DNA from 3 places in the Alcanivorax sp. IL2 genome. Region 3 is predicted to be linked to each of the others. Evidence: predicted binding sites of a transcription regulator. Region 3 holds the regulator's gene; each other region holds the start of a gene.
The links. Region 3 encodes PhoB, which activates phosphate uptake and scavenging genes when phosphate is short. Its sites were predicted from a motif close to TGTCATANNNNTGTCANA; they were not measured.
Positions count from the first base shown of each region.

Region 1: ppk1 (polyphosphate kinase 1) is a predicted target of PhoB. The motif match lies at 4,035-4,052, and genes of this name have one in related genera.
Region 2: ACMG4N_RS04910 (TIGR00153 family protein) is a predicted target of PhoB. The motif match lies at 3,806-3,823, and genes of this name have one in related genera.

Region 1 covers NZ_CP179932.1:130,591-138,015, forward strand. The annotation lists gene ACMG4N_RS00585 (alpha/beta hydrolase family protein) at 1-700, shown strand, start outside; gene ACMG4N_RS00590 (DUF502 domain-containing protein) at 860-1,486, opposite strand; gene greB (transcription elongation factor GreB) at 1,593-2,105, opposite strand; gene ACMG4N_RS00600 (VOC family protein) at 2,111-2,533, opposite strand; gene hemB (porphobilinogen synthase) at 2,619-3,629, shown strand; gene ACMG4N_RS00610 (hypothetical protein) at 3,771-3,899, shown strand; gene ppk1 (polyphosphate kinase 1) at 4,093-6,180, shown strand; gene ppx (exopolyphosphatase) at 6,291-7,425, opposite strand, start outside.
Region 2 covers NZ_CP179932.1:1,040,604-1,048,028, forward strand. The annotation lists gene ACMG4N_RS04895 (DUF6988 family protein) at 1-126, shown strand, start outside; gene argA (amino-acid N-acetyltransferase) at 255-1,574, opposite strand; gene ACMG4N_RS04905 (inorganic phosphate transporter) at 1,723-2,991, opposite strand; gene ACMG4N_RS04910 (TIGR00153 family protein) at 3,002-3,682, opposite strand; gene ACMG4N_RS04915 (GspE/PulE family protein) at 4,006-5,742, shown strand; gene glnE (bifunctional [glutamate--ammonia ligase]-adenylyl-L-tyrosine phosphorylase/[glutamate--ammonia-ligase] adenylyltransferase) at 5,951-7,425, shown strand, end outside.
Region 3 covers NZ_CP179932.1:480,430-487,854, reverse strand. The annotation lists gene phoR (phosphate regulon sensor histidine kinase PhoR) at 1-1,052, opposite strand, end outside; gene phoB (phosphate regulon transcriptional regulator PhoB) at 1,164-1,868, opposite strand; gene ubiA (4-hydroxybenzoate octaprenyltransferase) at 2,077-2,949, opposite strand; gene ACMG4N_RS02225 (chorismate--pyruvate lyase family protein) at 3,102-3,659, opposite strand; gene rd (rubredoxin) at 3,917-4,081, shown strand; gene ACMG4N_RS02215 (NAD(P)/FAD-dependent oxidoreductase) at 4,143-5,291, shown strand; gene ACMG4N_RS02210 (hypothetical protein) at 5,377-5,757, shown strand; gene ACMG4N_RS02205 (GGDEF domain-containing protein) at 6,048-7,127, shown strand; gene ACMG4N_RS02200 (DUF5062 family protein) at 7,127-7,363, shown strand.

The sequences.
Region 1 (7,425 bases), 350 kb from region 3:
CCACGGTTTTGTCGCCGACCCTTACTGGCTCAACACGCGCTGGCTGGCCTTGCCCTGGTTCTACAAGCAGGGGTTTGATGTGCTGCTTTATACCCTGCCCTTCCACGGACGGCGCAAAGGCCGCTTCGCGCCCTTCAGTGGTGCGGAATTTTTCAGCCAGGGTATGGCGCTGCTTAACGAAACCTTTGCTCACGCCATCCATGACCTGCGTCTGTTCATGGACTATTTACGCGAACAGGGCACCCCGGCCATGGGCGCCACCGGCATTTCCCTGGGCGGTTACACCACCGGGTTACTGGCTGCGCTGGAAGATGATCTGGCCTTCGCCATTCCCAATGTGCCGCTGGTCAGCATCATGGACCTGATGCAGAGCTGGTTCCCGATCAATCTGCAGGTGAGCCTGCTGAAAAAGGTCTACGGCACCGACCTGCAGGGCCTGCGGGAAATCACCGCACTGCATTCACCACTGACCTGGCCGTGCAAGGTACCGCAAGCCGGGCGCATGATCATCGGCGGTGCCGGCGACCGCTTCGCGCCGCCAAAACACAGCCATCTGTTGCACCAGCACTGGGGCGATTGCGATCTGCACTGGTTCCCGGGCAATCATTTGCTGCATCTGGATCAGGGGCTGTATCTGAAAGCCATGCGCGATTTCATGAAGGCAGCGCTGGGGGAGAAGTCGATGGCGGTGAGAGGCTGAATTTAGCTTCTAGCTTTGATCGTCCTGCGGACGATGCCGTGCTTCGCACGGTTCGCCATGCAAGCATAGGCTCCTACAGCGGCTTCGTAGAAATGACAAAGCTCAAGGAACTTTCCAGACCTTCCCAATCCAACCAGCGTAGCTCGTAGCGCGTAGCTATTACGCCTTGTCGGTCTTGAACAACGCCGCCGTGCCTGCACCGCAGGACACCACGGTTTTCATCATGCTCTCCACGCCGATTTCCGGGTGTAGCTCCACCAGGCTCTGATCCACGTGATAGATAAACCCGCTGGTGGGATTGGGGCCAGTGGGCACGAAGACGGTGACATGGCCGTCCGCATGGCGTGAGGTAACCAGTGCAGTGACCGACACATCCGTGTCTCTGCCATACAGCCACACCCGCGCAACCTCGCCACGGCTGAACGGGCTGTCGCTGTTGCTGCCCATCAGTTGGCCGATCACTTCCTTGACCGTCTTGTAGCCCGGCAGTCGGGTCATGACGTTCTCTTCCCACTGATGCCACAGCCAACTGCCCACCCTTGTGGCCACCAGGGTACCCACCAGAAAGCACAGCACCAGAACCGCCAGCACCGACAACCAGTCGGCCACGAATTTGGGCAGGTCAAAGGCGCGGATAAATACCGTGGTAAACGGCGCGATCATTTCCGTCACCGTCTGGTAAATCCAGCGGAAGAAAAACACGATGATGGAAATGGGCAACAGAATGGTCAGGCCACCCAGCAGGGACTTGCGGATAAAGAACCAGATACGGCGGTTGGCGCTCATGGGCTATAAGCCTTCGATTATCGTGTTATTAGCAGTGATGGAGAGACAACGCCGTTCGGCAAGGGTTCGCTTGCCGCCATCGCTTCTTTCCCTGGAGCTGGCTCGTTCAACGCCTCTCGCCTTGCTCATACCAGATACGGCTGATGAACAGGCAACGCTCGCCGGCTGGCGTTTCTACCACCACCTCGTCATCCACCTGTTTCTTCAGCAAGGCCCGTGCCAGTGGCGCATCGATGCTGATGTAGTGCCTCTTGGCGTCGGTTTCGTCCGGCCCCACCAGACGGTAGGTTTCGGTGTCACCGTCCTCATTCTCCAGCTCCACCCAGGCACCAAAGAACACCTTACTCTGGTCTTCCGGCACCCGATCCACGACAGTCATGTCATCCAGACGCTTGCTCAGAAAACGTACCCGCCCGTCGATCTCACGCAACTGTTTCTTGCCGTATATGTATTCGGCATTCTCGGACCGGTCCCCCTGGGCGGCGGCTTCCTGCACCGCCTGGGTCACCGCCGGGCGTTTTTCCTTCCACAGGTATTGCAGCTCATCGTTGAGTTTCTTGTAGCCTTCGGCGGTGATGTACTTGGAAGCAGGAATGCCTTTTGGTCGCCAGCGGCCCATGATGATTACACCTCGAAGATACGATCGATCTCGCGCAGTCCCTTGAACTCCAGCGTGTTACCGGTGGGGTCCTGCACGAAAAACGTGCCCTGCTCGGCGGGCTGCCCCACAAAACGTTCACGGGGCTTGAGCAGAAACGGCCAGTCATTGTCGTAAATGCGTTCCACCAGGGTTTCCCAGCGGGCGAAATCCAGCACCACACCAAAGTGCGGCATGGGCACCGGATGACCATCCACCTCACTGTAGCCCTGGATCGGTGTCAGATCCTCACCTTTGTGCAGGGAAAGCTGATGACCATGCAGATCAATATCCACCCAGTTAGGGGCATCCCGCCCCCGGCGGCCACCCAACACCCGGCAGTAAAAGTCTGCCGCTTCTTCCAGGTCATTCACCATAAAGGCCAAATGAAAGGCCGGCTGTTTTTCCATCGTCTACCGCTCTTGCTAAACTCTCGTCATTGCGCCCGATACACGCCTGCATCGGGCGCCCCATGTTACTAGAGGACTCCGCCCCATGTCTGTCACCCGCGCCCCCTGGCCCGCCACCCGTCTGCGCCGCATGCGCCGCGACGATTTCTCCCGCCGGTTGATGCGCGAAAACACCCTCACCGTGGACGATCTGATTTACCCGGTGTTTGTGCTTGAAGGGAATAACCAGACCGAAACCGTCGCCTCCATGCCCGGCGTGGAACGCATGAGCGTGGACCTGCTGGTCAAGGAAGCCGAGGAACTGGCCAGGCTGGGCGTCCCTGCCATGGCCCTTTTCCCGGTGACACCCGCCGAGGTGAAAACCCTGGACGGCAAAGAAGCCTGGAACCCGGACGGCCTGGCCCAGCGGGCGGTACGCGCCATCAAGGCAGCGGTGCCGGAAATGGGTGTGATCACCGATGGCGCCCTGGACCCGTTCACCACCCACGGCCAGGACGGCATCATCGACGACAATGGCTACGTGCTCAACGATGACACCGTGGACGCGCTGGTCAAACAGGCCCTGTCCCAGGCGGACGCCGGCGCCGACGTGATCGCCCCCTCGGACATGATGGACGGCCGCATCGGCGCCATCCGCGAGGCACTGGAAGCCAATGGCCATATCCACACCCGCATCATGGCCTACTCCGCCAAGTACGCCAGCGCCTATTACGGGCCGTTCCGCGACGCGGTGGGCTCCGCCGGCAACCTGGGCAAGGCGGACAAGACCACCTACCAGATGGACCCGGCCAACAGCGACGAGGCCCTGCACGAAATCGCCCTGGACCTGGCCGAAGGCGCCGACATGGTAATGGTAAAACCCGGCATGCCGTACCTGGATGTGGTGCGCCGGGTGAAAGACGAGTTCAAGGTGCCGGTGTACGCCTACCAGGTGAGTGGCGAATACGCCATGCACATGGCCGCCTTCCAGAACGGCTGGCTGGACCAGGACAAGGTGATGATGGAATCCCTGCTCGCCTTCAAGCGTGCCGGCGCCGACGGCATCCTTACCTACTTTGCCAAGGCGGCAGCGCAGAAACTGAAAGGTCTGAACTGAGCTTTTTTGCTCACAAACTGACCAGCCGGGCAGGCACACCAGCCAGCCCGGCCAATGCCTTTCTCCCGCCCTGGCATACACTCTGCCCTGTTTTCTGCTGATTCTTATCTGAGTGTTGGGTCCCTGACCCTAGGAGTTGTTATGCGTACTCTGATCCTGATCGCCACCCTGAGCCTGTCGAGCCTGGCGGCTGCGCAAGGCCGCGCCCCTACCGACCAGGAGATGCAGGAACTGGACATCATCCAGCAATCCTGGATCTTCCAGGGCTGAAAATGCATAAAGCCGCCTGCGGGCGGCTTTATTATTTCATCTCCACTTCCCGCCTCCCCGACCCTCGCGCTATCCTGCTTAACAGGCTGCTGAACAGCCTGTTAACACAAAACCATTTTGCACCTGTCATTACCGTGTCACATTAATGTCATGCAATAGGGGTCTTCCAAACGGCCCGGTCAGGACGACGCCAATGAATGACATTGCCAGCGAACACAGCGCCATCGACCTCAATAACCCGGACTACTATTTCAACCGGGAGCTGAGCCTGTTGCAGTTCAACCTGCGAGTGCTGGAACAGGCCATGGACGACAGCCACCCCTTGATGGAAAGGCTGAATTTTCTGCTGATTTTTTCCAGCAACATGGATGAATTTTTCGAGATCCGTGTGGCCGGCCTGAAAAACAAGCTGGAAACCCACACCGGCCAGCCGGGCCCCGACGGCATGCTGGCCGAGGAAATCCTGAAGGAAATCAGCCGCACGACCCACGAGGCGGTGGACCGTCAGTATCACATTCTCAACAACATTCTTCTGCCGGCCCTGCGCGAGGAAGGCGTGGACTTTCTGCGTCGCGAAGACTGGACCGAAGCACAGATTGAATGGGTGAAAAAATATTTTCGCGAACAGATCTATCCGGTGCTTACCCCCATTGCCCTGGACCCGTCACACCCCTTCCCGCGGCTTGTGAACAAGAGCCTGAACTTTATCGTATCGCTGGACGGCAAAGATGCCTTTGGCCGTTCCACCGGTCTGGCCATTGTGCCCGCACCCCGCTCTCTGCCCCGGCTGATCCGTATTCCTGACGAGATCAGCGAAAGCGGCGACGACAACTTCGTGTTCCTGTCATCCATGATCCATGCCCATGTATCGGACCTGTTCCCGGGTATGAAAGCCACCGGCTGCTACCAGTTCCGGGTCACCCGTAACGCGGACATGGAAGTGGATGAGGATGTGGAAGACCTGGCCAGCGCACTGAAAGGCCAGCTGCTGTCACGGCGTTATGGTGACGAGGTGCGCCTGGAAGTGGCGGACAACTGCCCGCGTCACCTGACCGATTATTTGCTGGAGCAGTTCGAACTCACCGAGATCGATCTGTACGAAGTGAATGGCCCGGTGAACCTGGCGCGCATGTTCACCAGCGTGAACCGCCCGCGCCTGCACTACCCGCCTTACACCCCGAAGCTGGCGCCGGCAGTAAAAAAAGCCGAAACCATTTTCGACGCCATGGATCAGGGCGACATTCTGCTGCATCACCCCTATGAATCCTTCCAACCGGTGGTCAGCCTGCTGGCGGAAGCGGCCCGCGACCCCAAGGTGCTGGCTATCAAGCAGACCCTGTACCGCACCGGCACCAAGTCGGAAATTCTCGATCATCTGGAAACCGCCGCCCGCAATGGCAAGGAAGTCACCGCCATCGTGGAACTGCGTGCGCGCTTCGACGAGGAATCCAATATCGAAGGGGCCCGGCGCCTGCAGGAAGCCGGCGCCATCGTGGTGTACGGGGTGGTGGGCTACAAGACCCACGCCAAGATGCTGCTGGTGGTTCGCCGCGAAGGCGATGGTATCAAGCGCTACGTGCATCTGGGCACCGGCAACTACCACACCAAGACCACCAAGCTGTACACCGACTACGGCCTGATGACGTGCGAGAAAGGCATCTGCCAGGACGTGCACAAGATTTTTCAGGAGCTCACCGGCATGGGCAAGGCGGCGCGGCTAAAACAGCTGAAACATTCGCCCTTTACCCTGCACCCGTCGCTGATTGAATGGATCGACTTTGAAACGCAGCAAGCCACCGCCGGCAAGCCGGCGCGAATCATTGCCAAATTCAATTCACTCACCGAAGAGAAGATCATCCAGGCCTTGTACCGGGCCAGTCAGGCGGGCGTGGAGATTGATCTGATCGTACGCGGGATCTGCTGCCTGAAACCCGGGGTACCGGGGCTATCCGACAATATCCGGGTCCGCTCGGTGATCGGCCGCTTCCTGGAACATACCCGCATTTACCACTTCCATCATGGCGGCGAGGACCTGGTGTACTGCTCCAGCGCCGACTGGATGGACCGCAACCTGTTCAACCGGGTGGAAACCTGCTTCCCGGTCAACGACCCGGTGCTCAAGGCGCAAGTGATTGAACAGGGCCTGCATTACTACCTGCGCGACAACAGACGCGCCTGGGTACTACAGCCGGATGGCATCTACCTACGTGCCCAGCCCCAGGACGGGGAGGCACCTTTTATCGCCCAGCAGACCTTATTGGAAACCCTGGGGGGAAGTTAGTTTTAATTGATAACTCGCGGGAAAGGGCACCAAGCCCGGAAACGCAAGAGGCCGCGCCCAATCGCCTGGGCGCGGCCTCTTTCATTTAACGACAACAGCAATCCGCACCGTTATCCATTATCCATTAGCTTCAGCTCATAGCCGCCAGCACGAAAATAATCCTGTTCCTGTTCCAGATCAGCCAGTGTCAGCGGATGCTCTTCGAGCCAGTGCGCCGGAAACTGCAGGGACAAGGTATTATCTTCGGCTTTCAGCACCATCTCGGGAATGACTTCATCGCAACGGGCATGGTGCAGGCGAGCAGACAATCGCAGCACCAGGCACAACCGCAACAGGCCCTGCTGCTCATCGTCCGGCAGCTCTGACAACGCGGACAGCGGAAGCTTGCGGCGGTGGCCACGCACCAGCACCGCCACCGCCTGCTGCTCCTGGCGGGAAAAGCCGGGCAGGTCCGAATTGGTCACCAGGTAGGCGCCGTGCTTGTGGAACTGGCTATGGGAAACGGCCAGCCCCACCTCGTGGAGCAGCGCGCCCCAGCGCAGGGTGTCAGCCAACTCCCCATCGTCCAGTTGCCAGCTTTTGGCCACCTGACCATACAGACCCGTGGCCGTGTCACAGACACGCTCCGCCTGAGTGCGCTCCACATGATGACGACTCATCAGCGACTGGATACTGCGCTCGCGCACGTCCTCGTGGGCAAAACGCCCCAGCAGGTCATACAGCAGCCCTTCGCGCAGGGCGCCACCGGACACTTCCATCTGATCAATGCTCAACTGCTCGAAGATGCCGTAGAGAATCGCCAACCCGGAGGGAAAGATGGCCCGACGATCCTCGCGCAGCCCCTTCAGGTCCAGCTGCTCTACCTTGCCAGCCTTGATCACTTTCTTGCGGGCCTTCTTCAGGCCCTCCATGGTGATGCCGGTTTCTGACCAGCCGTTGTCAACGCACACCTGGCTGATGGCCTTGATGGTGCCGGACGCACCCACCGCCTGCAGCCAGCCCAGGCGTCGATAGTTGGCATGGATGGACAGCACCTCCTGGCGGGCAGCGGTCACCGCCCGGTCAAAGGCCTTTTCGGTAATACTGCCGTCGGCAAAGAAGCGCTGGGCAAAACTGACGCAACCCATGTGCAGGGATTCCGTCTCGGTGGATTCGAAACGCTCGCCGATGATCAGCTCCGTGGAGCCGCCACCGATATCCACCACCAGCCGCTGGCCGGCATCATCAGCCAGACTGTGCGCCACC
Region 2 (7,425 bases), 560 kb from region 3:
GTAAATGGATTGGTTGCTGTGTTCGGATCAATACTTACTGGTCAACATCAGCTAACCAAAGAAGTGTATAAATCATTCGATGAATACTCAGACTGTTTCCAAGCTAAGGGCGCAGTTGTTTTATAATAAGTGGTTCCAGTTGACGCCTGCGGCGCAACTGAGCCAAGCGTTCATTCCTTGCAAGCCCTTCGCCATGCGAGCATGGCTCCAACGCCAACCGTGCGGTGGCTGTGTAGCTGGCTGGGCGGCGTTGGTCAAAGCCCCTTCACAAACACCTTCGAATTCCGCTGCCAGTTATACAGCGACTTCCGGGCCCCCGGCAGCGCTTCCACGCCAGCCAGCTCAAACCCCTGCTGCTGAAACCAGTGAGCGGTCAGGGTGGTGAGCACGAACAGGCTGGTTAGCCCCTGTTCCTTTGCCCTCCGTTCCAGATAGCCCAGTAGCTGGGCGCCGCGTTCGCCCTTGCGATAGCCGGGGTGGACGGCCACGCAGGCCAGTTCGCCGGTCTTGTCGTCCGGGAAGGGGTAGAGGGCGGCGCAGGCGACTACCATGCCGTCGCGTTCGATGATGGCGAAGCGCTGGATTTCGTTTTCCAGCAGTTCCCGGGAACGGCGCACCAGGGTGCCGTCCGCTTCCAGGGGTTCGATCAGTTCCAGGATGCCGCCCACGTCGTCGATGCGGGCGCCACGCAGTGTCTCGTAGGTTTCCCGGGTGACCAGGGTGCCGCAGCCGTCGCGGGTGAACAGTTCCTTGAGCAGGGCGCCGTCGTCGTTGGCATCGATCAGGTGGGCCCGGCCGACGCCGTTGCTGGCCGCGTGGCAGGCGGCGGTGAGCTGTCGATCCACGCCGTTGTCTTGGTACTGGTCACCGGCAAGCAATTTGCCTGCCTGCTGGGGGCTGAGTTCGCGGACCAGGTTGCCTTCCGGGTCGGCCAGGCGCAGGTCATCACCCATCAGGATGAGCTTGTCTGCGCCCAGGGCGATGGCGGCGGTGGAGGCGACTTCTTCCGCATTCACGTTGAACAGTTCACCGGTGGGCGAGCAGCCCAGGGGTGACAGCAGCACCACATTGCCATTGCTCAGTTGCTGGCGGATGGCGTCCACTTCGATGCGCCGCACTTCGCCGGTGTGCTGGTAGTCAAAACCGTTGCGTACCCCTACCGGCTTGGCGACCACGAAATTACCGCTGATCAGGCGGATACCGGCGTTGTACATGGGGGAGTTGGCCAGCCCCATGGAGAACAGCCCTTCCAGTTTCAGGCGCAGGGCACCCACCGCCGCCATGACACCGTTGAGGGCGGCGCTGTCAGTGATGCGCATGTGTTGTTCGAAGGTGGATTCGATGCCGGATTCCGCCAGCCGCGCGCTGATCTGCGGGCGGGCGCCGTGGACCAGTACCAGCTTGATCCCCAGGCTGTTGAGCAGGGCCAGGTCGTGAATCAGGGTAGGCAGGCGCGGGCCGTCCAGCAGTTCGCCGGAAAGCATGACCACAAAGGTGCGCCCCCGATGGGCGTTAATGTACGGGGACGAATTGCGGAACCAGTGGACCTGATTGTCGGGGGTGGTGCTGGGCACGGCATGTCTCGGCGGTTGGTGGCTGACAGGCCAGTATAGCCAGCGGATCACGCTTGATGCCAGATGCTGAACGCTGAACAGAAACAAAAACGCCGCCCCGAAGGGCGGCGTTAGCGTCAGGCATCAAGCGTCCTGCGTCTGGCTTCTGCTACGCCCCGAACAGGCCCTTGAAGAAGTAGAAGAACAGAATGGACAGCAGGGCCCCGGCCGGCAGGGTCACCACCCAGGAGGTAAAGATGGTGCTGACCACCCGCAGGTTCAGTGAGCCGATGCCGCGGGCCATGCCGACACCCAGGATCGCCCCCACCAGGGTGTGGGTGGTGGAGATGGGCAGGCCAGTGCCGGAGGCCAGGATCACCGTGCCGGCAGCGCCCAGCTCGGCGGCGAAGCCGCGGCTGGGGGTCAGCTCGGTGATGTTCTTGCCCACCGTGGCCATCACCCGAGCGCCGAGAATGGCGAGGCCGAAGACGATGCCCATGGCGCCGACCAGCAGAATCCAGCCTGGCATGGCGGCTTCCCCGCCGATTACGCCTTCGTTGACGATGACACTGTTGATGGCGGCTAGCGGCCCCACCGCGTTGGCCACATCATTGGAGCCGTGAGCGAAGGCCATGGCACAGGCGGTGAAGATCATCAGTACGGCAAAGATGCGCTCCACGGAGTGAAAGCGGAAATCCTTGTCGGCTTCCGGGTTGGGCTGGATACGGCTGAGAATAGCGGCGCCGATCACGGCGACTATCAGGCCGCCAACGGCGGACCAGCCAAGACTGGCGCCATAGCTGATTTCCAGGCCGATATGCTTGAGGCCTTTCAGCAGGGTGACGGCGCTAATCGCGAAGCCCACCAGGAACATGTAGAAGGGCACCACCCGCTTGGCTCGCTGGAAGGGGTCGTCCTGGTTGAGTACCAGTTTCTGCACGCTCTTGATCAGGGCAAAGGAAATAAAGCCTGCCAGTAAGGGAGAGGTCACCCAACTGGCGACGATGTTGCCCACTTTGCCCCAGTTGACCGCATCCATGCCCACGCCCACAGCAGCAAAGCCGACAATGGCGCCGACGATGGAGTGGGTAGTGGAGACCGGCCAGCCGAACCAGGAGGCCACGATCAGCCAAATCCCGGCGGCCAGCAGGGCGGACATCATCCCGTACACCAGATAGTGGGGGAACTCGGCAAAGACGCCGGCATCGACGATGCCCTTGCGCACGGTGGCAGTGACTTCGCCACCAGCCAGATAGGCACCACAGAACTCAAAGACGATGGCAATCATCACGGCTTGCTTGACCGTCAGGGCGCCGGAGCCAACCGAGGTGCCCATGGCGTTGGCCACGTCGTTGGCGCCCACGCCCCAGGCCATCAGAAAGCCGAAAGCGCCGGCCAGCAACAGCATCAGGTAGCTGTGTTCAATCATCCACTCCATACGATAGCTCCTAGCGTGCGACCAACATCTGCAGGCGGCCGCCCACTTTCTGGGCGCGATCGGCGAGATCGCCTACCCATTCGATGATCTTGTAGAGAAAAATGACATCCACCGGGGGCAGTTCGCTTTCCAGCTTGAACAGGGTGGAGCGGATGGTGATTTGCTGCTCGTCGTTATTGCGTTCCAGCCGGTCCAGCTCTTCGATGAGCTCTTCCACGATCTGGATTTCACGGCCGCTGAAGCCGGTCTCGATCAGCTCATCCAGTTCGTTGATGGCTTTCTGGGCCTGAGCAGAGGTGTCGATGGCGCCCTGCACATAGTCGCGCATTACCTCGGCCAGTACCGGCGGGATGCTCATCTGCCGGCCCAGCATCAGCCCGGAGATGTCCTTGGCCTTGTTGGCCACCTTGTCCTGCACGCTGATCAAATCGAGTAGATCGGTGCGGGGCATTGGCAGAAACAGACTTTTGGGCAGGTTCAGGCGGAACTCTTTTTTCAGTTCGTCGGCCTGGTTTTCCAGCTCGGCGATGCGCTTGCGGGCAGCGCGTGCCTTGTCCCAGTCACCGTCGGTAACGGCGGCGAAGAAATCTGCCAGGGTGCGGGCACAATCGTGAACGGTGTCGTAGTGTTGCTGCAGGGGCTTGATGGGGGAGCGGCCAAAGAGGCCGGCAATGGAGCTTCCAAAGGACATAGGCGCCTCGGATCCAGAGTCAGAGTAAAACCTGAAGCTGAGGCTTCAGGTGGAATCAGTGTCCCACTTTCCCGGGCGGTCGCCCAGAGGGAGAGGGCTCGGGTCATGGCACGACCGTGCATCTGTCACAGATGTGTCATGAAACTGGTCGCGAGTATAGTCAAAGCCGCCGGGGCTGTCAGGGGTTCAATGTTAGGGTTACAGTACTAGGACAAAATAATGAGGCCGCATGACGGCCCGTTAGTGAAATCGGAGAGTCTTGAGTGAACGCTACCGCCAATCCCGCCAAACTGGATGGTCTGCTGATTGATGTGCGCTGGCTGATGCGCGAGTTGCTGGAAGAGGGGCGTGTCAGTCAGGAGGATTTTAATGTCATTTCCACCACGCCGCGGGAAAAGAAGGAGCTGAATTGGCATCCGATTCAGGTGCTGGCCAAGTATCGGCTGACTGATCAGACCAATACTCACCAGCTGCTGGATGTGGACTTCCTTACCCATTGGCTGGGAGAAAAGGCGGGTATTCCGGTCTGCCATATTGACCCACTCAAGGTGCATGTGGACCAGGTTACCAATGTGATGAGCTACGCCTTTGCCGAGCGCCACGGCATCGTGGCGGTGGAGGTGCTGCGCGACAAGGTGGTGGTAGCCTGTGATCAGCCCTTCGTGCGTGACTGGCAGGCCCACCTCAAGCAGGTGCTGCGCGATCGGGAGCTGGAGGTGGTGCTGGCCAATCCGGAGCAGCTGCGCCGCTACCGGGTTGAGTTCTATAACCTGAGCCGTTCCATCGCCGGGGCCTCCGGCAACACCGGCCAGGAAATGTCCGGCATTACCAACTTCGAGCAGTTGCTGGAAGTAGGTAAGGGCCACCACGATGCGGACGATCAGCACATCGTCAATATCGTGGACTGGATTCTGCAGTACGCATTCTCCCAGCGGGCCAGCGATATCCACCTAGAGCCACGCCGGGAAACCGGCAAGATGCGCTTTCGTATTGATGGCGTGCTGCACGATGTCTACGAACTGCCAGCGGCGATCATGGCGGCGGTGACCAGCCGGTTGAAAATTCTCAGCCGCCTGAATGTGGCGGAAAAGCGTAAACCCCAGGATGGCCGTTTGAAGACCAAGTCGCCGGAGGGGGATGAGATCGAGCTGCGTATCTCTACCCTGCCCACCGCCTTCGGGGAGAAGATGGTGATGCGGGTGTTCGACCCGGATGTGCTGGTGCGCAGTTTCGAGCAGATGGGTTTTACTACCGAGGATTACGAGGCCTGGCAGCGCATGACGTCCCACCCCCATGGGATCATCTTTGTCACCGGGCCCACCGGTTCAGGCAAGACCACCACCCTGTATTCCACTCTCAAGCAGTTGGCTACCAGCGAAGTGAATGTCTGCACCATTGAAGATCCCATCGAAATGGTGGAGCCCAGCTTCAACCAGATGCAGGTGCAGGCCAATATCGACGTGAGTTTCGCTCAGGGGGTCAAGGCCATGCTGCGCCAGGACCCGGATATCATCATGATCGGCGAGATCCGCGACCTGGCCACGGCGGATATGGCGATTCAGGCGGCGCTTACCGGTCACCTGGTGTTGTCCACGTTGCATACCAACGATGCGCCGTCGTCCATTACCCGGTTGGTAGATCTGGGGGTGCCGCCCTACATGATCAGCGCCACGGTACTCGGGGTCATGGCCCAGCGGCTTATTCGCACTCTCTGTCCCCACTGCAAGCAAGCCACGGAGACCGATGTGCAGGCCTGGGAGGAACTGGTGCGGCCTTTCAAGATGAAGCCGCCGGAAACCATCTATCGGCCGGTGGGTTGCCTGGAGTGTCGGGATACTGGTTACCTTGGCCGCATGGGGGTCTATGAAGCCATGCCGCTGAATACCGGCCTGAAACAGCAGATTTCCCGGGGCGCCGAACTGGAGACGCTCACCCGCCAGTCTCTGAAGAATGGCATGAAGCCCCTGCGCATCAGTGGTGCCATGAAAGTGGCCAAGGGGCTGACCACCATTGAAGAGGTGATGCGGGTGACACCGTCCCAGGATATTTTGCTGGGGTGAATTAGCTACAAGCTTCAAGCTGCAAGCTACAAGGCGCGGGGAGATGGCGGTGCCACCGGTGCGGGTCGGGCTCCGCGTTTGTTCCATGGGGGCTGACTCCGTTGCCATCAGCGCGAGGCAGCAAAGTTGGCCTGTATATCGCTCCTCTTTCCCCGCGTTGCAGCTTGATGCTTGTAGCTTGCAGCCCGCCGTATAACAATAGCCGCCCATGAAAGAACCCCAATATCACGCTCTGCCGGATGAACTATCGGTGCTGGTCAGCCAGCACTGGCAACACTTTGTGGAATCCGGTCATCGTATCCCCGACGCCCTGCTTGATGACCTGCCCCGTGTGTGGGCGGGCTCTGACTATGTGGCGCAGCAGTTTCAGCGTGATCCAGGCTTGGGCCAGTGGCTTGAGGATAGTGATCCAAGTGGCGCCCTGGTGGAAAGTTCGCTCCGTGAGACCGTGCAGGAGCAGTTGGCCGCCTGCCACAACGAGGATGAGCTCAAGCGCGCCCTGCGCCGTCTGCGCCACCGACACATGGTGCGCATCATCTGGCGGGATCTGGCCGGGATTGGGGATTATCACAGTACTGTGGCGGATCTGTCGCTGCTGGCAGACACCCTGATTCAGGAAGCGCTGGCCGTGCTGCATGGCTGGGCCTGCGAGAAAAGCGGCACCCCGGTGGGGCCGGATGGCAAGCCGGTAAAGTTGGTGGTGCTGGCCATGGGCAAGCTGGGGGCGCGGGAGCTGAACCTGTCCTCGGACATTGATCTGATTTTTGCCTATGAGCATGAAGGCGAGATCGAGGGTGAGCGACGCAGCCTTAGCCACCACCAGTTTTTCGTGCGCCTGGGTCAGCAGCTGATCAAGGCGCTGGATCAGCCCACCGCTGATGGCTTCGTATTCCGGGTGGACATGCGCCTGCGCCCCTGGGGCAAGAGCGGCGTGCTGGCCATCGGTTTCGATGCCATGGAAGGCTACTACGAAACCCAGGGGCGCGAGTGGGAACGCTATGCACTGATCAAGATGCGCCCGGTGGGTGGCGATCTGCAGGCCGGCAAGCGCCTGATCAAGCGGCTCAATCCGTTCGTCTATCGCCGGTATATCGACTACGGCGCCTTCCACTCCCTGCGTGAGATGAAATCCCTGATTGAGCGGGAAGTGAACCGCAAGGGCATGCAGGCGGATGTGAAGCTGGGTGCTGGCGGCATCCGTGAAGTGGAGTTCATTGTTCAGGCGTTTCAGTTGATCCGTGGTGGCCAGCTGCCGGCCTTGCGGGAACCGAATCTGATCAAGGTGCTGCCGCAACTGGTGGAGCTGGAATTGCTGCCCGAGGATGTGGCGGATGAGCTGACCGAAGCCTATCTGTTCCTGCGGGACGTGGAGCACCGACTGCAGGGGGTGGGCGATAAGCAGACCCAGCGTCTGCCGGACGACGAGCTGGGCTGGCAGCGTCTGACCTTTGCCATGGGCTTTTCTGCCCGCGCCGCCTTCGAGCGCAAGTTACGTCGTTTCCGGGAAAGCGTGCGTCATCATTTCAGCCAAGTGATTGCCGACCCGGAACAGGAAACCGATGCCGCCCAGGGCGCCGATCAGGAGCTGCTGGATCTGTGGCTGGGCGAACTGGATGAAGATCAGGCTGCGGCTCAGCTGGCAGCCATCGGCGTGCAGGAGGGCGAAAAGGTCTACGCCCATCT
Region 3 (7,425 bases):
GCGCCTCGCTGATCCTGCCACCAGCGAATGCGGATCTGTCCACCGGCGGGGGTGTATTTCACCGCATTGGTGATCAGGTTGCCGAAGGCGCTTTCCAGTTCTGCCGGGTTGGCGATCAGGCGGGCTTCTTCGGGCACATCCAGCTCGATGCTGTGGCCCTTGTCGGCGCTGATCGCCATGGCATTCTCGCGCATGCGCTTGAGCATGCCATGGACCGGCACCGCCTGGCTCAGGTTGTCCGCGTCGGTGCCTTCCAGCCGGGCCAGCAACAGCAGATCCGAGACCAGAGCCTCCATGCGGTTGGACTGGTTGTCCATCTGGGCGAGGGCACGGCGCAGTCGGGACTGTTCCTCCGGTACCGTGTCCAGCAGGGTTTCCAGGTAACCCTTGAGTACGGTCAGCGGGGTTTTCAGTTCGTGGCTCACGTTGGCCACGAAATCCTTGCGCATCTGCTCCAGGTGATGGAGCCGGGTCACGTCACGGGCCATCATCAGCTGTTCGCCCACACCAAACTCGGTCACGCGAAATTGCAGGATGCGGTTGTCGTCCACCGGTGAGGGAATCTCCAGGGCGTCGCGGAAATCCCCCTGGCTGAGGTATTCGGTAAATTTCGGATGGCGGACCAGGTTGGTCAGCGGCTGGCCCAGATCCTGGCGGGCGTTGAACCCCATGTAGCGTTCCGCGGCCTGGTTCCAGTATTCCAGGTAGCCGTGCTGGTCGATCAGGATGACCACGTCTTCCAGGGCATTCACCGATTGCTGGGCACGGTGAATGATGCCCTGCAGATTTTCCTGGGCGCGGCGTTCTTTCTGAAAAAGGTGTTCCAGGCGGGTGTAGAACTCCCCCCACAGGCCGATGCTGTCCGGGGGCTCGGTATGGTCATCGCGGACCAGCCAGCTGTACAGGCCAAACAGTTGCCGGGTGCTCCAGATGATATAGCCCAGCAGACCCACTATCAGCGGCCAGATGTGGCCCACCGCCAGCGCTGCCACCACGGACAGCAGGATCAGGCCGACTATGCGGTTTACTTCCTTGGCCAGACTGGCTTTCATGATCTCGCTTCCGCCGCTCCGTTGCGGCTACGTAGGTGCATTAACCGTAACCGACCCGCATTGCACCACCTCTCCGGATTGCGCGCAATGCGCTATGCAGAACGGGACGCTTCAGCCTGCTTTGGCGGATTTTACCGAAAACCGGTAGCCGGTGCCGCGTACCGTCTGGATAAAGCGGTCGTAGCCGAAGGGGGCCAGTGCCTTGCGCAGGCGGCGGATATGCACATCGATGGTGCGATCTTCCACATACACGTTGGCGCCCCACACCTGATCCAGCAACTGGGTCCGTGAGTAGGCCCGTTCCTGGTGGCTCATGAAGAACTCCAGCAGGCGATATTCCGTGGGCCCCATGTCCACCGGCTCATCGTCTGCGCTGATGCGGTGGCTCACCGGATCCAGGCACAGACCCTCCACTTCGATGGCCTTGTCCGCCGCCGTGCTGGAAGCCCGGCGTAGTACTGCCTTGATGCGGGAAATCAGCTCACGGGTGGAAAACGGCTTGGTGATGTAGTCGTCGGCGCCCACATCCAGCCCCTGGATCTTGTTGTCCTCTTCGCTCTTGGCGGTGAGCATGATGATGGGGATTTCGTTGGTGGTCTCATCACGCTTGAGGCGGCGGGCCAGCTCGATACCGGTGACAGACGGCAGCATCCAGTCCAGCAGCACCAGATCCGGGCGTTCATCGACAATAATTTCGTGGCCACGCTGGGCGTTTTCCGCCTCCAGCACATCAAAATCGGCCAGCTCCAGAGCAACGGCCACCATTTCCCGAATGGCGGGCTCGTCGTCAACAATCAAAATACGGTTACGGGACATGGCTTTCCTTCCTTGCCTGTCTGTTGTGATGCCCTATTAGATTGCTTTTTTGTGACATGTGTATGACAAGTTGGTCGGATTTTGCAGGAAAAGCAAGAAGGGGGCGAGCTACAAGCTTTAAGCGACAAGCAGCAACACGAATCCAGGGCATGTGCCGGTGGCTAGATATGGAGCTTCGCGTTGTAGCTAGCAGCTAGAAGCTCGCCGCTCAGAAGTACTGGAAATACAACCCGACAAACACACACGCCCCGGCCCAGTGGTTGTTAAGGAACGCATGGAAGCTGGGCCAGCGTTCCCGGTAGCGGATCAGGCTGTGCTGGAACAGGAAGCTCAAGGTCATGCCGCCCAGGCCCAGGTACCAGGGCCAGGAAAAGTCCAGTCGCTGCCCCACCATGATCAGAGCCAGCAGAGTCAGGCCCTGGAGGATGGCGATCATCAACCGGTCCGCATCACCGAACAGGATGGCGGTGCTCTTGATGCCCAGTTTCAGGTCGTCTTCCCGGTCGCACATGGCGTATTCGGTGTCGTAGGCCACGGTCCACACCAGGTTGGCCACATACAGCAGCCAGGCAATTTCCGGCACGGCCCCGGTTTCCGCGGCAAAGGCCATGGGGATGGCCCAGCTGAAGGCGGCGCCCAGGAACAGTTGCGGCATGAAGGTGAAGCGTTTGGTGAAGGGATAGAGAACAGCAAGCCCCAGGCCACCGAAGGACAACCAGAAGGTCAGCTCGTTGAGGAACAGCACCAGCACAAAGGCCAGCAGCCCGAGCCCGCAGAACAGCGCCAGGGCTTTCTTGGCGCTGATGGCACCGGTGGCCAGCGGACGACCTTTGGTGCGTTCCACGTCACCATCGAAATCCCGGTCGGCAAAGTCGTTAATCACGCAGCCGGCGGCACGCATGATGATCACCCCGAGAATGAAGATCACCACGGTTTTCAGGCTCGGCGTGCCATTTCCGGCAATCCACACCGCCCACAGGGTGGGCCACAGCAGCAGCAGCGTGCCGATGGGGCGATCCAGCCGCATCAGCTGAATATAGGGCCAGGCTTGGGGGTAGCGTTGTTCAACGAAGGCAAACATGGGACATCCGGTTGTCAGGGGCGGAGATGAGTTTCAAGCTACAAGCTGCAAGTTTCAAGGCGCGAATCAGGCGTGTAGCCAACCGAAATCGCCGGAGCCGCGCCGCCGCTTCCAACGCTCCAAAAATGGAAGCGCGGCGATAACCTTGTCGTTTAACCAAGGCTCTTGCCCGCGCCTTGTAGCTTGCAGCTTGAAGCTTGCACCTTCTCCCACAGCGCCGGCAGGAAGTATTCCGCCACCAGCAGGGGTTCGCCGCGTTTGATGAAACGGGACTGGCGACCCCAGCACACTGGCATGGCTTCTGCAGGGCTTCCAAGACGGGCCCAGACCTGATCGCGCAGGCAGGTGGGGCGTTTATAAAGTTCCAGGCCCAGAGAGCGGCTGCCCATATGGCCCAGGGAGCGATTGGCGCCGGTGAGGCTGGCCAGGGGCAGAACGCTGCGGGCGGCGACCACCGGGGTGTCGTCCAGCAGCAGGGTGACCTCGCGGATCAGCGCGGCCCGGCGGGGCGCCAGGTTAAGCAGTTGCCGTTCGTCGGCTCGGGGAAAGCTGATGGCGTGATAGCCGGGCTCTACCCGGAACTGGCCGTGGCGCTTCAGGCGCAGGGTCAGGGACGCCGGATCCGCCATCCAGTCGCGGATACGGGGCGGCAGCACCAGCTGTTCCAGCGGGCGCCAAAGGCTGTCAGGATGCAGGGCGGCAGGCAGCATGGGTCTCTCAACATCGCAGGCCGCAGGACTATGGCGCAAGCGGTGACTCAGGGCAAGTCAGCGGCGCGCCGGTCTGCGAGCGCGTGCCGGCAAGCAAGAATGGCCTTGGGCCAGGCCAATGGACCCCGGCGCCAATGCGTGCCAGTGCCCAATGTCATTGATTTTTCGGGCGTGCGCCGATAGGTTATCGCCCCCCGAGATACACCCTGTATGTAGCAGAGTAAGCGAGTACTTACTCCAATTCGACGAGGTTCACGATGAAGAAGTGGGAATGCGTAGTGTGCGGTTTCATCTATGACGAAGCCGAAGGTCTGCCCGATGAGGGTATTGCCCCCGGTACGGCCTGGGATGATGTGCCGGAAGACTGGGTCTGCCCGGATTGCGGCGTGGGCAAGGACGACTTCGAGATGGTGGAAATCTGAGCCGTTACGCTCTGATCCACACAGTCATTCCGCCCGTTCACTGATTAATTAAGGACTGTTCATGCAACCTATCGTCATCATCGGTTCCGGCCTTGCCGGCTTTAATACCGTCAAGGAATTCCGCAAGCTGGACAAGGAAACGCCCATCGTTGTGCTCACCAGCGACGACGGCCGTAACTATTCCAAGCCCATGCTGTCTGCCGGTTTCACCAAGGAAAAGACCGCTGATGACCTGTGCATGGCCACCCCGGAAAAGGTTGCCGAGCAGTTCAATGTGGAAGTGCGCACCGATGTGCACGTGGCGGAAATCGACCCCTCCGGCAAGCGTGTGCTGCTGCCGGACGACCACCTGGACTACAGCAAGCTGGTGCTGGCGCTGGGTGCCGATACCTGGACTCCACCGCTGGAAGGCGATGCCGTGGGTGATGTGTTCTCCGTCAACGATCTGATGGACTACGGCAAATTCCGCACCGCCCTGAAGGGGGCCAAGAAAGTCACCATTCTGGGCGGTGGTCTGATCGGCTGTGAATTCGCCAACGACCTGTCCAACGGTGGTTATGAGGTGGCCCTGGTGGAACCCCAGGGCCGCTGCCTGCCGCTGCTGCTGCCGGAGCCGGCGTCTGCGGCGGTCGGCCGTGGTCTGGCGGATCTGGGCGTGACCTTCCACTTTGGTCCTCTGGCCCAGGCGGTGAACCACGGTGATAACAACCAGCTGGTCACCGAGCTGTCCGACGGTACCCGTATCGAATCCGACGTGGTGCTATCCGCCATCGGTTTGCGTCCGCGTATTGCCCTGGCCAAGGAAGCCGGCCTGGCCATCAACCGTGGCATTATCACCGACAAGACCCTGCAGACCAGCGCTGACGACATCTATGCCCTGGGCGACTGCGCCGAAGTGCAGGGCCACGTACTGCCCTACGTGCTGCCGCTGATGGCCTCCGCCCGTGCCCTGGCCAAGACCCTGGCCGGTGAAACCACTGCGGTGAGCTACGGTGTCATGCCGGTCACCATCAAGACCCCGGCCTGCCCGGTGGTGGTATGTCCGCCGGCGGACCACGACAACGGCGAATGGGAGATCCAGGAAGACGGCAACAACGTCCAGGCCCTGTTCCGTGGCAAGGATGGCAGCCTGCAGGGCTACGCGCTCACCGGTGATGCGGTGAAAGAGAAAATGAAGCTCAACAAGGAACTGCCGCCACTGATGCCCTAACGGCGGCCCGCCGTAGGAGCTATGCCTGCATGGCGAACCGCCCGGGTGGCGCTCCTACAATCGGCAACCAAACAAAGGAACGCCCATGAAATTTGCACTGGTTTTGCTGGTCCTCGGCTGGCGTCTGCGCTGGCTGGCCTGGCGTGATGCGGGATTTCGCAAACAGCTGGAAAACCGCGATGTGGTGATGCAGTGGCGTACCTTTAACGGCAAGCCGGCGCGCAGCTTTCACTTCACGCCGGGCAAGGTGGTGTCCAAGGGTGGTCTGCATGGTCAGCCCACCGTCACCCTGAATTTCAAGGACGCCAACTACGCGTTCCGTACCCTGCAGGTGGCCGGCAAGAACCAGATGGCCTTCATGGAAGGCATGCAGGCCGGCGATATCAAGATCGAAGGCGACCCGGGCCAGCTGATGTGGTTCATGACCTTGATGAAGTTCATCATGCCGGGCAAGACCAAAAAATAAGCGGCCCTGCCTCCATCGCACAACGCCCCGCCAATCGGGGCGTTGTTGTGTCTGTTCCCCTCAAACACGGCGAATTTGCCAATTCTTGCCTACCGCTTGTGCCCAACTTTTACCATATATCCGTGTAATGCCCATTTTGCTGGGGGAGTCCTGCGCAGGAGCGTAATATCCATTAGTGAGGGGAGAAGTCCAAAGCGGACGTTGTTCAACGTCTCTGAATGCTAACGGGGCCTGGTTTTGTCCGCTTTCCCTACGCCAAGGATAGGGGGAAGTGAGTCATGCAGACTGCAATGAAAACGCTGCTTGAGCAGATGCGTATCACCGAGCTGGAAGTGGACGACCGCAAGCGACTGCTGGATTTCACCAGCAGGGATACGGCGGTTCTGGTGGATTGCAGGCCGCTGATCTGCGCCCACATTGACCGCATCGTGGATGATTTTTACCGGATTCAGACCAGCAACCCGGATATCGCCAATCTGATCGGCGACGCCGATACCCTGGATCGGCTCCAGTGTGCCCAGCGGCGTTACATCCTGGATCTCTTTTCCGGGGTGTATGGCATGGAGTACATCAACAATCGTTTACGAATCGGCCTGGTCCACAAGCGCATCGGCGTGGAGCCCAAGCTGTATCTGTCCGCAGTACACTTGCTGCGCTCTCTGCTGCTGGAATGTATCGATCGCGAGGGCAAGGAAGAGGGGGCCACGCCGGAAGTGATCCGGGCGCTGGACAAGCTGATCTATTTCGATGTCACCCTGGTGTTCGAGACCTACATCCAGAGCATGTTGTCGGAAATCGAGACAGCCAGAAATCGCACAGAAGAATACGCCAGAAGCCTGGAGGATACCGTGGCCAGGCGCACCGGTGAATTACGCACGGATTCACTGACCGGGCTGACCTCCCGGCGCTATCTTCATGAAGATCTGTACAGAACCTTGCAGTCAGCCCAGCGTCGTAACGAACCGGTATCGATGGTGTTCGTGGATGTGGACAACTTCAAGGAGATCAACGACAGGAAAGGCCATGCCCACGGCGACAAGGTGCTGCAGGAGCTGGGCCGAATCCTGCTGGAAACAGCCCGGGGGGAGGATTCCTGTGTGCGTTTCGGTGGTGACGAGTTCTGTGTTGTACTAGCCAACGCAACGAAAGACGAGACGATAGGGACCTACTGCATGCGGGTGAAGACCTTGCTGGCGGAGTGCTGCCCTGACGTGACCATCAGTATGGGGGTAACGCAGACAGGGCCCAATGAGTACGAAGACGCTGATAGTCTGTTAAGGCATGCAGATAGCTGTATGTATTCTCAAAAAAACAGCAACAAAAATGGCGACCCTGACGAGGTCCCCGACAAGACGGATGTGTGCAGCTGATGAAAAAACTGAAAAACGAAAAAGAACTGGTCAAGAAAGCCATTACGCTAGGCATGGACTACGCCGAAAAGCGGGGCGTGGTGGAGTTCGAGGCCACCGATTCAGCGTCGGAAAAGCTGGAGTACATCTACCGGTTGCTGGTGCACGACAAGGTGATTCAGCCGTTGCCGGAGGATCAGGTGTCCCAGCCGTCCATTCAGCACAAACTGGCCATCTGGGCGTCAAAACAAAAATAGCCTGGTATCGCTTGTTGGTTTTTGGTCTGTTATAAAAATCCTTGAACCTGATCCTGTGGGCG